Regions from separate parts of the Synechococcus sp. OH2 genome, predicted to be linked through region 1. Evidence: riboswitches for the same ligand, from Rfam matches in the RefSeq annotation. Region 1 holds a riboswitch; the other holds the start of a gene.

Region 1 (4,412 bases):
CTTGGTCGAAGACGATTGGCAACAGTCGGATCCGGACGACACAGAACGGATCGCCCAATGGGTGGCGGAACGGGAATTGAAGCTGAAGGTGGCGATAGGAGTGGGCCTCAGCACGGTGCTGCTGATCGGATCCCTGCCGATGATGCTGGGACGGGAGATCCCCGGCCTGCCCCCCTGGCTGCAGGATCCGTGGTTGCAGTTGCTGCTGACGGCGCCGGTGCAGTTTTGGGTGGGCCAGCACTTTTATCGTGGCGCCTGGGTGGCTTGGCAACGGCGCTCGGCGGACATGAATACCTTGGTAGCTTTGGGAACGAGCGCTGCTTTTTTCTACTCCCTTTTAGCGACGACTTTCCCCGACTTCTTTCATCGCCAGGGCCTGCACCCGGATGTGTATTACGAAGTGGCGGCGGTGGTCGTCACCCTGGTGCTGGTGGGCAAGTGGATGGAGCAGCGGGCCAAAGGGCAAACCTCCGAAGCCATTCGCAAGCTGATGGGGTTGCAGCCGAAAACGGCAAGGGTCATCCGCGATGGGGTGGAGCAGGATATCCCGATTGCGGCGGTGCAGGTGGGGGATCGGATCCGGGTGCGCCCTGGTGAGAAGGTGCCGGTGGATGGGGTCATTCTAGAGGGATCCTCCAGCCTGGACGAGTCGATGGTGACTGGCGAGAGCCTGCCGGTGAGTAAGTCGGCAGGAGATGAGGTGATCGGGGCCACCCTCAACCAGACGGGGAGCTTTGTGATGGAAGCGCGGCGGGTGGGCAAAGATACGCTTCTGGCCCAGATCGTGCGCCTGGTGCGGGAGGCCCAGGGATCCAAGGCCCCCATTCAGCAAGTGGCGGATCGGGTGACCTCCTGGTTTGTGCCGGCGGTGATCGGGGTAGCCATTCTAACTTTTGTCCTCTGGTGGGGGCTGGCGGGCAATCCAACGCTGGCCTTAGTGAACACCATTGGGGTGCTGATCATCGCCTGCCCTTGTGCGCTGGGGTTGGCCACCCCCACCTCGATCATGGTGGCGACGGGGCGGGGGGCGGAATTGGGGATCCTGGTAAAAAGCGCCGATAGCCTGGAATTGGCCCACCGCTTGCGCACGGTGGTCTTGGACAAAACCGGCACCCTCACCGAGGGCCGTCCCAGCGTCACCGATATCTGGACGCCAGGCTCTTCTCCCCTAGCCCTGTTGCGCCTGGCAGCAGCAGTGGAACAATACTCGGAACATCCGCTGGCCCAGGCGGTGGTGCAAAAAGCCAAAGCCGAAGGCATCTCAATCCCGTCGGCCCAGCACTTTCAGGCAAAAGTGGGCGAGGGGGCAGAAGCCTGGGTGGAGGGGCAGCAGGTGCGCATCGGTCGGCTGAGCTGGCTGCAGGCGATAGGGATCCCGTGGGATCCCTCTTGGTCGGAGCGGGTTCAGACCTGGGAAAGCCAAGGCAAAACGGTGATCGGCGTGGCGCAATCCCATCGTCTGGTGGGGCTGTTGGCCATTGCCGACCCGATCAAACCCACCTCCCCCGCCGCGGTGCGCCAGCTGCAGGAGATGGGCCTGGAGGTGATTCTGCTGACCGGGGATAACCCCACCACCGCTCAGGCCATTGCTCGGCAGGCAGGCATTCGCCGGGTGATCGCCCAAGTCCGTCCCGAGCAAAAGGCAGCCTACATTCGCCAGCTCAGACGGCCCCGACACCCGGTAGCGATGGTGGGAGATGGCATCAACGATGCGCCGGCACTGGCAGAAGCCGATGTGGGGATCGCCATCGGGACGGGCACCGATGTGGCCATAGCTGCCAGCGACATTACCCTAATAGCCGGCGATTTGCGGGGCGTGGTCACCGCCATTCAACTCAGCCGCGCCACTCTTGCCAACATCCGCCAAAATCTCTTCTTCGCCTTTATCTACAACACCCTCGGGATCCCGATTGCCGCCGGGGCGCTCTACCCCTTCACCGGCTGGTTGCTCAACCCCATGCTGGCGGGGGCGGCCATGGCCTTGAGCTCTGTTTCTGTAGTGGCTAACGCCCTGCGGCTGCGGCATTTTCGGCCCTCACCCCCAGCCCCTCTCCCTGAGGGAGAGGGGAGCTAGGGATCAAGGTAGGGGGCCGGGGCTATCCCCCCAGGGGGGCTTGGTGAAGAGCAAGCGGCAAGCTAACCTAAGAGGCTCGGGCAGATTGGGGAAAGCGCGGTGCAAATCCGCCACTGTGACGCAACTGTGATGGGATCCCTCCCTCAGCCAGAACACCCACCTGCCCTTGTCCTGTACCCCTTGCGATTCACAAGGAACGGAGTTTTTTGTGTTGAATACCCTCCCTGTTTCCCCTCCCCTTGCGGTTGGGCAGTTTCCTTCTCCTCCATTGCCCCTCTTGCTCATCGGCCATGGATCCCGCGACCCGGAGGGGCAGCAAGCCTTTCTGGAGTTGGCCCAAGCGTACCAATCCCTCACCCCCCAGCGGCCGGTGATCCCTTGTTTTTTGGAGCTGGCGCAGCCGAGCATCGCCCAGGGGGTGGAACAATGCTTGGCCCAAGGGTGGCAGGAGATCGTGGCTCTGCCGCTGTTGTTGTTTGGGGCGCGCCACAACAAGTTCGACGTGACCGTGGAGCTGGATCGCCTGCAGGCCCTCCACCCGCAGTTGCGCATCCACTACGGGGGGCCGCTTCCGGGCCGGCGATACTTTCAACGTCATCGCTCCCAGGGCAGAGATTTGGGGCACCGTGCGCAGCTTTCAGCCGGAAGTGCGGGATTTGCTGGCAAGGCGTATTGAAGAAATCGTGGCCGGCATTTGCCAAGCCTACGGGGCCACCTACGAGTTCCAGTACGAGCGGGGCTATCCGGCGGTTCACAATGACCCTGCCATAGCAGCCCTGGTAGAACAAGCCGCCCGCCAGGTGTTTGGTTCAGAAGCCGCGATCGTTCCTGAGATGACCCTGGGCGGGGAAGATGTCTCGTTTTTCCTCAACGAGGTGCCCGGCTGCTACTTTTTCCTGGGATCCGCCAACCCTGCCAAAGGACTAGATTATCCCCATCACCATCCCCGCTTTGACTTTGATGAAGCTGCTCTCGGCATTGGCGTGGAGCTGTTCTTGCGCTGCATTGAAAACTACACCGGAAAGACTTTGGGCTGAGGGGAGCACTTCCCAGAAAAGCTATGGCCACTGGAATATAACTGACGAAGCCGCTCGCTACGTCAAGTCCTAGCTCCCCTCTCCCTGAGGGAGAGGGGCCGGGGGTGAGGGCCTCAGGGAGAGGGGTCGCCTCTAGGGCCGGAGTAGGTCGGCGGATCCAGCGCCGGGGATCGGCAAGCGTTGCAGCGGTTCTGGGGTGGGCGGGGCAGGGACAGGGTTCAAGGCGGTGGGAATGTACAGGGGCTTGGGATCGGGATCCCCGCCGAAGGCCAGCAGAATGGCCCGCAGCAGGGCCTGTCGCTGTTGCCGGGTCAGGGCTTGCACGGCTGCCTTGTCTTGGGCATAGGGGTTAACCGTCAGGCGCTCGGCACCCGGGTAGCGCTGGGCAACTATCGGCTCATTGGCGTCCAAATAGTCCGCTAGCGTCAGTTGCCAGTCAAAGCGGTCGGTAGGAGAGCGACCGACCACCTGCAGGTGGTAGACCATCATCCGCCGCACCAAGGTATCTTCCTCGGGCGCGGGGCCGCCGTCATTGGGGTTCACGGGGGTATAGCCATTTTCCAGCGGCAAATCTGGCAAGGCCGCGTAGACCTGCCGCGCCGCCTCAGGAATCAGCCGCAACTGGGCATAGGCAGGGCCGGATCCCAGTAGAGCCACAGCGGCAATGCCCACCCAACTTCGCCAAAGAGCTTGTTTCCTCACCACAACTTTCTTCTCCGCTGGCAGCAAACTAGCGTTCCAAATGGTCGTGAAACTTTTTTTTGAGCTGCAATGCTCATCTCTCCTGAGCAGAAAAGCTTGGGATCCCGGAGCACTTGGGAAGTGTCGCAACCTACAAGGGACGGTCATGAACCGTTCTAAACTGCATGGATTTTTTGACTCAACATTTATAGACAGGATGCTCGGCTGCTGGTTGACCTCAGCTTTTGAGGATCTCTAGTCAATACTCAATCCCTCAACCACTTGAGGCTGAGGACGTGGCTTAAGGGGAGCAGATTGGGCCAGGCGATCCCGTTGGCGATGCGCCTGAAAGTGATTTTGCCACAAGCCGAGGATATCTAGGGTTTCGCCACCATGCTGGGTGTAGCGCTGCCGCACTTTACACAGAACAGGGGTATTGACACACACACCGGAGACGATTACCTGACCCTTGCTCAAAGCCGGCAATTCTTGGAGCAGATCCCGTCCGGCAGCCTCAACGCTGTGGCGCAGGTTTTCTTGATCGGAAGGGTTGACGATTCGCATCAAAAATTGGCTCATGCATTGCGACAGAATATCTGAGTCCAACTTGCCGGGGCGTT
Region 2 (4,412 bases), on a different contig from region 1:
GTACCATTACGGCTCCGGCAGCTTCTAAGTCGGCCACCTCTGCCCGCAGGGCCAAGGCAATTTGCAAGGCTTGCTCGCGGCGGGAAAGGTCAACGCGGGGGAAGGACCAGTTGAGCATGGTTACCGGCCCGGTGAGCATCCCCTTAACCGGCTTTTGGGTTAGAGATTGGGCCACCTTAAACTCCCGCACCGTCATGGGGCAAGGGCGAGACACATCGCCGTAGAGAATGGGGGGACGCACGCAGCGGCTGCCATAGCTCTGCACCCAGCCGTGCTCGGTAAAGGCAAAGCCCTGCAGTTGCTGGGCAAAGTATTCCACCATATCGGTGCGCTCGAACTCGCCATGCACCAGCACATCCAGGCCAATTTCTTCTTGAATGCGGATGCACCTGGCAATTTCGGCGTCGATAGCGGCCTCGTATTCGGCCTGGGAGATCTCGCCCTTTTTGTACTTGACCCGCCACTGCCGGACTTCAGGGGTTTGGGGAAAAGAACCGATGGTGGTAGTGGGCAGCGGTGGCAGCTTGACCTGCCGGCCTATACGCTGCTCGTAGGGAAGGGAGCGCTGGAAGTCCTGCGCCGTCAGGTTGGCCAAGGCCTGGCGCACCGCAAGGTTGGGGGGATTGAAGTCCTGGAAGGCCTGCCACTGCTGTTCCAGCTTGTTCTGCTGGGCAGCGGTGTCTTCGCCGTTGAGGGTGCGAGCGAGCAGAACCACTTCGGCCAGCTTCTGCTCGGCAAAGCTGAGAACATTCCGCAAAGGCTCTGGCAGGTGGGTTTCCAGAGCAGCGTCGTGGGGCACAAACTGGAGCGAGCAAGAAGGCTGCACCCGCAGGTTGGGGGCTAGGGCTTGCAGCTCTTGCAGAGTGGCCAGAACGGCCTTGGGCTGGATCTGCCAGACGTTGCGCCCGTCCACTACCCCCGCCCCTAGGATCTTATCGGCGGGGAAGCCGTGGGCTCTGACCAGTTCCAGGTTGTGGCCGCGGGTGAAGTCGAGGCTGAGGCCGGCTAGCGGCAGCTCCACCACCCAGGGGTAAGTCTCCCCCAAGTCGTCAAAGTAGGTAACCAAGTGGACAGGGATCCCCAACCGAGCCAGCCGGCGGTAGGTCTGCTCCACCGCTTCCCGGAGACTGTCGCCTTCGCTCGTCACCAAGATGGGCTCATGGACTTGCACTTCCCGGATTCCCAGTCGCTGCAGCTCCTGCAGCAGCTCCTCGTAGAGAGGAAGCAGCTTCTCCAGATCTCCCCGCAACTTGCCAGAGCGCTGGCTTAGAGCAAGAAGGGTAACCGGACTGAGGAGGACAGGGCTGGTGCGGTTTCCTAGGATCCCTTGCGCCCGCCGCACTGTGGCCAGGAAGTCATCGAAATGGGCCTGAGGGATCGCGTCGGCCTCAATTTCCGGCACCAGGTAGTGGTAGTTGGTGTCGAACCACTTGGTCATTTCCAAGGCGGGCAGGCCCTCCCGTCCCCGCGCCATGGCAAAGTAGCGCTCCAGGCCTGATAAGCTCTGAAACCGGGAGGGAATCAGCCCCAGCCAGGTGGCCCAGTCCAAAACATGGTCGTAGAGGGTTTGATCTCCTACTGCAATGTGGTCGATGCCAGCCTGAAGCTGTACCCCCCAGACCTGTGCCTCCAGCTCCTGGAGCGTTGCTGACAAGGCCTCCGCCTCCAGGGTGCCGCTCCAAAAGGCTTCCAGCGCTTTCTTCAGCTCGCGGCGCTTGCCCATGCGGGCATAGCCGAGGGTTTGGGTTTCGATGGCCATAAGGTACTGTCTCCTGAACTGAATTCGGTAAATGAGGTTGCCGCCAGTTGGCTTTGTACAGCCGGTTGTCATCCAACCTAGGCAGCAAGAAATGGCCGCCGACGTGCCTATCGGTGGGATCCCGGCAGAAGGTTTTCTCTAGGCCAGGAAACCTGCTGGAGCTGTCAAGGCGTTCCTCAACCTATCGGCTGGCCCACTCGGCACAGGAGGGTGCTTAGAGGACTCTTTTGCACAACCAAAGCAAGAAAACGTCCTCCAAGAGTTAGCCGCCCCTGAGCCAACTGCTTAGCTCTCTTGTCCGCGCTTTTGACTTAGTGCCTACGCTCCAAGAGCGTCGAAAATCCGTAAGCAGGCCGATGAAAAAACTTCGGGACGGGAACGGGCCAACGTCAAAATGGGAAGCATATCTGTACCTCGCAGATATGGTGAACTGGGGAAAAACCGCCGGCGGGCATTCTGACTTGCTCAGTTTTGGAGGGGCTGGCTTGCGTCGTCAAGGGCTTTTGCAACAACAACTAGGGATCCCCGATCCAAAACCAGCTCACAGCTGCGGGACAGCGGCAGATTCTCACTGCACTTTCCCCGTTGCCTCTGACGGCTGATCCCCGTCAGAACCGGCAGTAGACTACATCCTACCACCGGCTTGGAGGAGCTAGTAGCTACTCACTTAGACGGGACTGGGCGGATTTGAACCGCCGACCTAGCGCTTAGGAGGCGCTTGCTCTATCCATCTGAGCTACAGCCCCAGGCAAAGAGAGAATGGAGCAAGGGAAACTGGGCAACACCTACCGATCTTAGACCCCCCAACTTAGATTACCAGAAAGAGCCGTCTAGACCTTTGCCTGGGAGCCAGCCGCAGCCGTGGAGGGGATGTCAAGTCAAAGCCCTTTTGCGCTGTCGCGACAGCGCTGAGTCGGAAGTGAGGTGCCGGATTGGCGGCCAGTCTTCCAAGGTATTTTGATACTTCCAAGGTATTTTGATAAAGTACTCTGAATATTCTGGCTGGGAAATTAGCGTTGTCTCGGGGGCGCTTTGTCTGACAGTCTGCTGATCCGCAATGCGGAGCTATTGGTGCCGGAAGGGGATCCCTGGCTGGGAGATGTGCTGGTGCGGGAGGGGCGCATTGCCCAAATCGGCCAGAGTCTCTCGGCAGAAGGGGTGGCTAGGGTTATCGACGCGGAGGGCCATACCCTCATGCCGGGGGTGATCGACCCCCAGGTTCACTTTCGCGAGCCGGGCCGGGAGCACAAAGAAGACCTACAGACGGGATCCTGGGCCTGCGCTCGCGGTGGGGTAACCAGCTTTCTGGAGATGCCCAATACGGATCCGCTGACGATCGACCAGGCAACGCTGGATGACAAGTTGGCCCGGGCCGCCAGCAAGTGCGTGGTCAACTACGGCTTTTTCATCGGGGCCACCGCCGATAACCTCAAAGAGCTGCAAACGGTGCAAGGGGCTTGCGGCATCAAGATCTTCATGGGATCCATGCATGGCCCCTTGCTGGTGGATGACCAAGCGGCATTAGAGCGGATCTTTGCCGAGACGGATCCCAATTTTGTTATCGCCGTCCACGCTGAAGATCACTCGCGGATTCAAGCCCGGCGGGCCCTCTTTGCCGGACGTACAGATGTGGCGGTTCACTCCCTGATTCAGGATGAAGAGGCCGCGCTGATTGCCTCGCAACGGGCTTTGGACTTGGCCACCCGCTACCGCCACCGCCTGCACATTTTGCACCTCTCCACCGGCCTGGAGGTGGAGCTGCTGCGCCAGCACAAACCCGCCTGGGTTAGCGCCGAGGTCACCCCTCAGCACCTGCTGCTCAGCACCGCCGACTACGCCCGCCTGGGATCCCTCGTCCAGATGAACCCGCCGCTGCGGGATCCGGCTAACCTGAACCAGCTCTGGCAGGGGCTACACGACGGCATCCTTGATTGCATCGCCACCGACCATGCCCCCCACACCCTGGCCGAAAAGGCCCAGCCCTACCCCCACTCCCCCTCTGGCATGCCCGGTGTGGAGACGGCCTTGCCCCTGATGCTGACCGCAGCCCAGCAGGGCCGCTGTACCCTGCGCCAGGTGGTGCAGTGGATGTGCGAGGCGCCGGCCCGCCTCTACGGGATCCCCAACAAGGGGCGGCTGCAGGTGGGCTACGATGCCGATCTGGTATTGGTGGATCGCCACACGCCTCAGCCGGTGCGCCGGGAAGAGCTGCTCACCAAATGCGGCTGGAGCCCGTTTGAGGGCTGGGAGCTGGTGGGCTGGCCGCTGCTCACAATTGTGGGCGGGCAGATCGCCTTTCAAAACGGTCAGGTGGATCCCTCGGTGCGCGGCCAGGCACTAACCTTTCGGCGCTAGGGGGATCCCCTTCGAGGTTGCACCTTTCAAACCTTTCAAGATGGCGGTTGAACACTGAGCTGCTTCGGCTTCTCCCTGCCTAGGCAAGAGGAGCAGAGCTCCAGATCCCATCTCAGTTTATAGTCTTATAGTCATTTCAAATAGCAATGAAACGGTTCGTTACGTCGTTATTGCTACGCAACGCTGTCGCGAACGCGCCGCTCTAACTCCCCTCTCCCTCTGGGAGAGGGGCCGGGGGTGAGGGCTGGGAGAGGGGCTGGGGGCGAGGATAGTGGCGAGGAATGCTTGGGGAGTGTCT

What was found. A riboswitch is a leader RNA that binds a small molecule or an ion and turns the genes downstream of it on or off. The one in region 1 is predicted to bind cobalamin.
Region 2: linked by a shared signal. The riboswitch ahead of metE (5-methyltetrahydropteroyltriglutamate--homocysteine S-methyltransferase) and the one ahead of NW835_RS09540 (sirohydrochlorin chelatase) in region 1 are both predicted to bind cobalamin.

What each region holds. Positions count from the first base shown of each region.
Region 1 covers NZ_JANSIR010000095.1:226,978-231,389, reverse strand. The annotation lists gene NW835_RS09545 (heavy metal translocating P-type ATPase) at 1-2,074, shown strand, start outside; cobalamin riboswitch at 2,117-2,253, shown strand; partial or broken gene NW835_RS09540 (sirohydrochlorin chelatase) at 2,283-2,636, shown strand; gene NW835_RS09535 (M20/M25/M40 family metallo-hydrolase) at 2,701-3,111, shown strand; gene NW835_RS09530 (hypothetical protein) at 3,244-3,816, opposite strand; gene NW835_RS09525 (ATP-binding protein) at 4,048-4,412, opposite strand, start outside.
Region 2 covers NZ_JANSIR010000115.1:15,985-20,396, reverse strand. The annotation lists gene metE (5-methyltetrahydropteroyltriglutamate--homocysteine S-methyltransferase) at 1-1,759, opposite strand, end outside; cobalamin riboswitch at 2,188-2,393, opposite strand; tRNA gene NW835_RS12200 (tRNA-Arg) at 2,432-2,505, opposite strand; gene NW835_RS12195 (dihydroorotase) at 2,792-4,114, shown strand.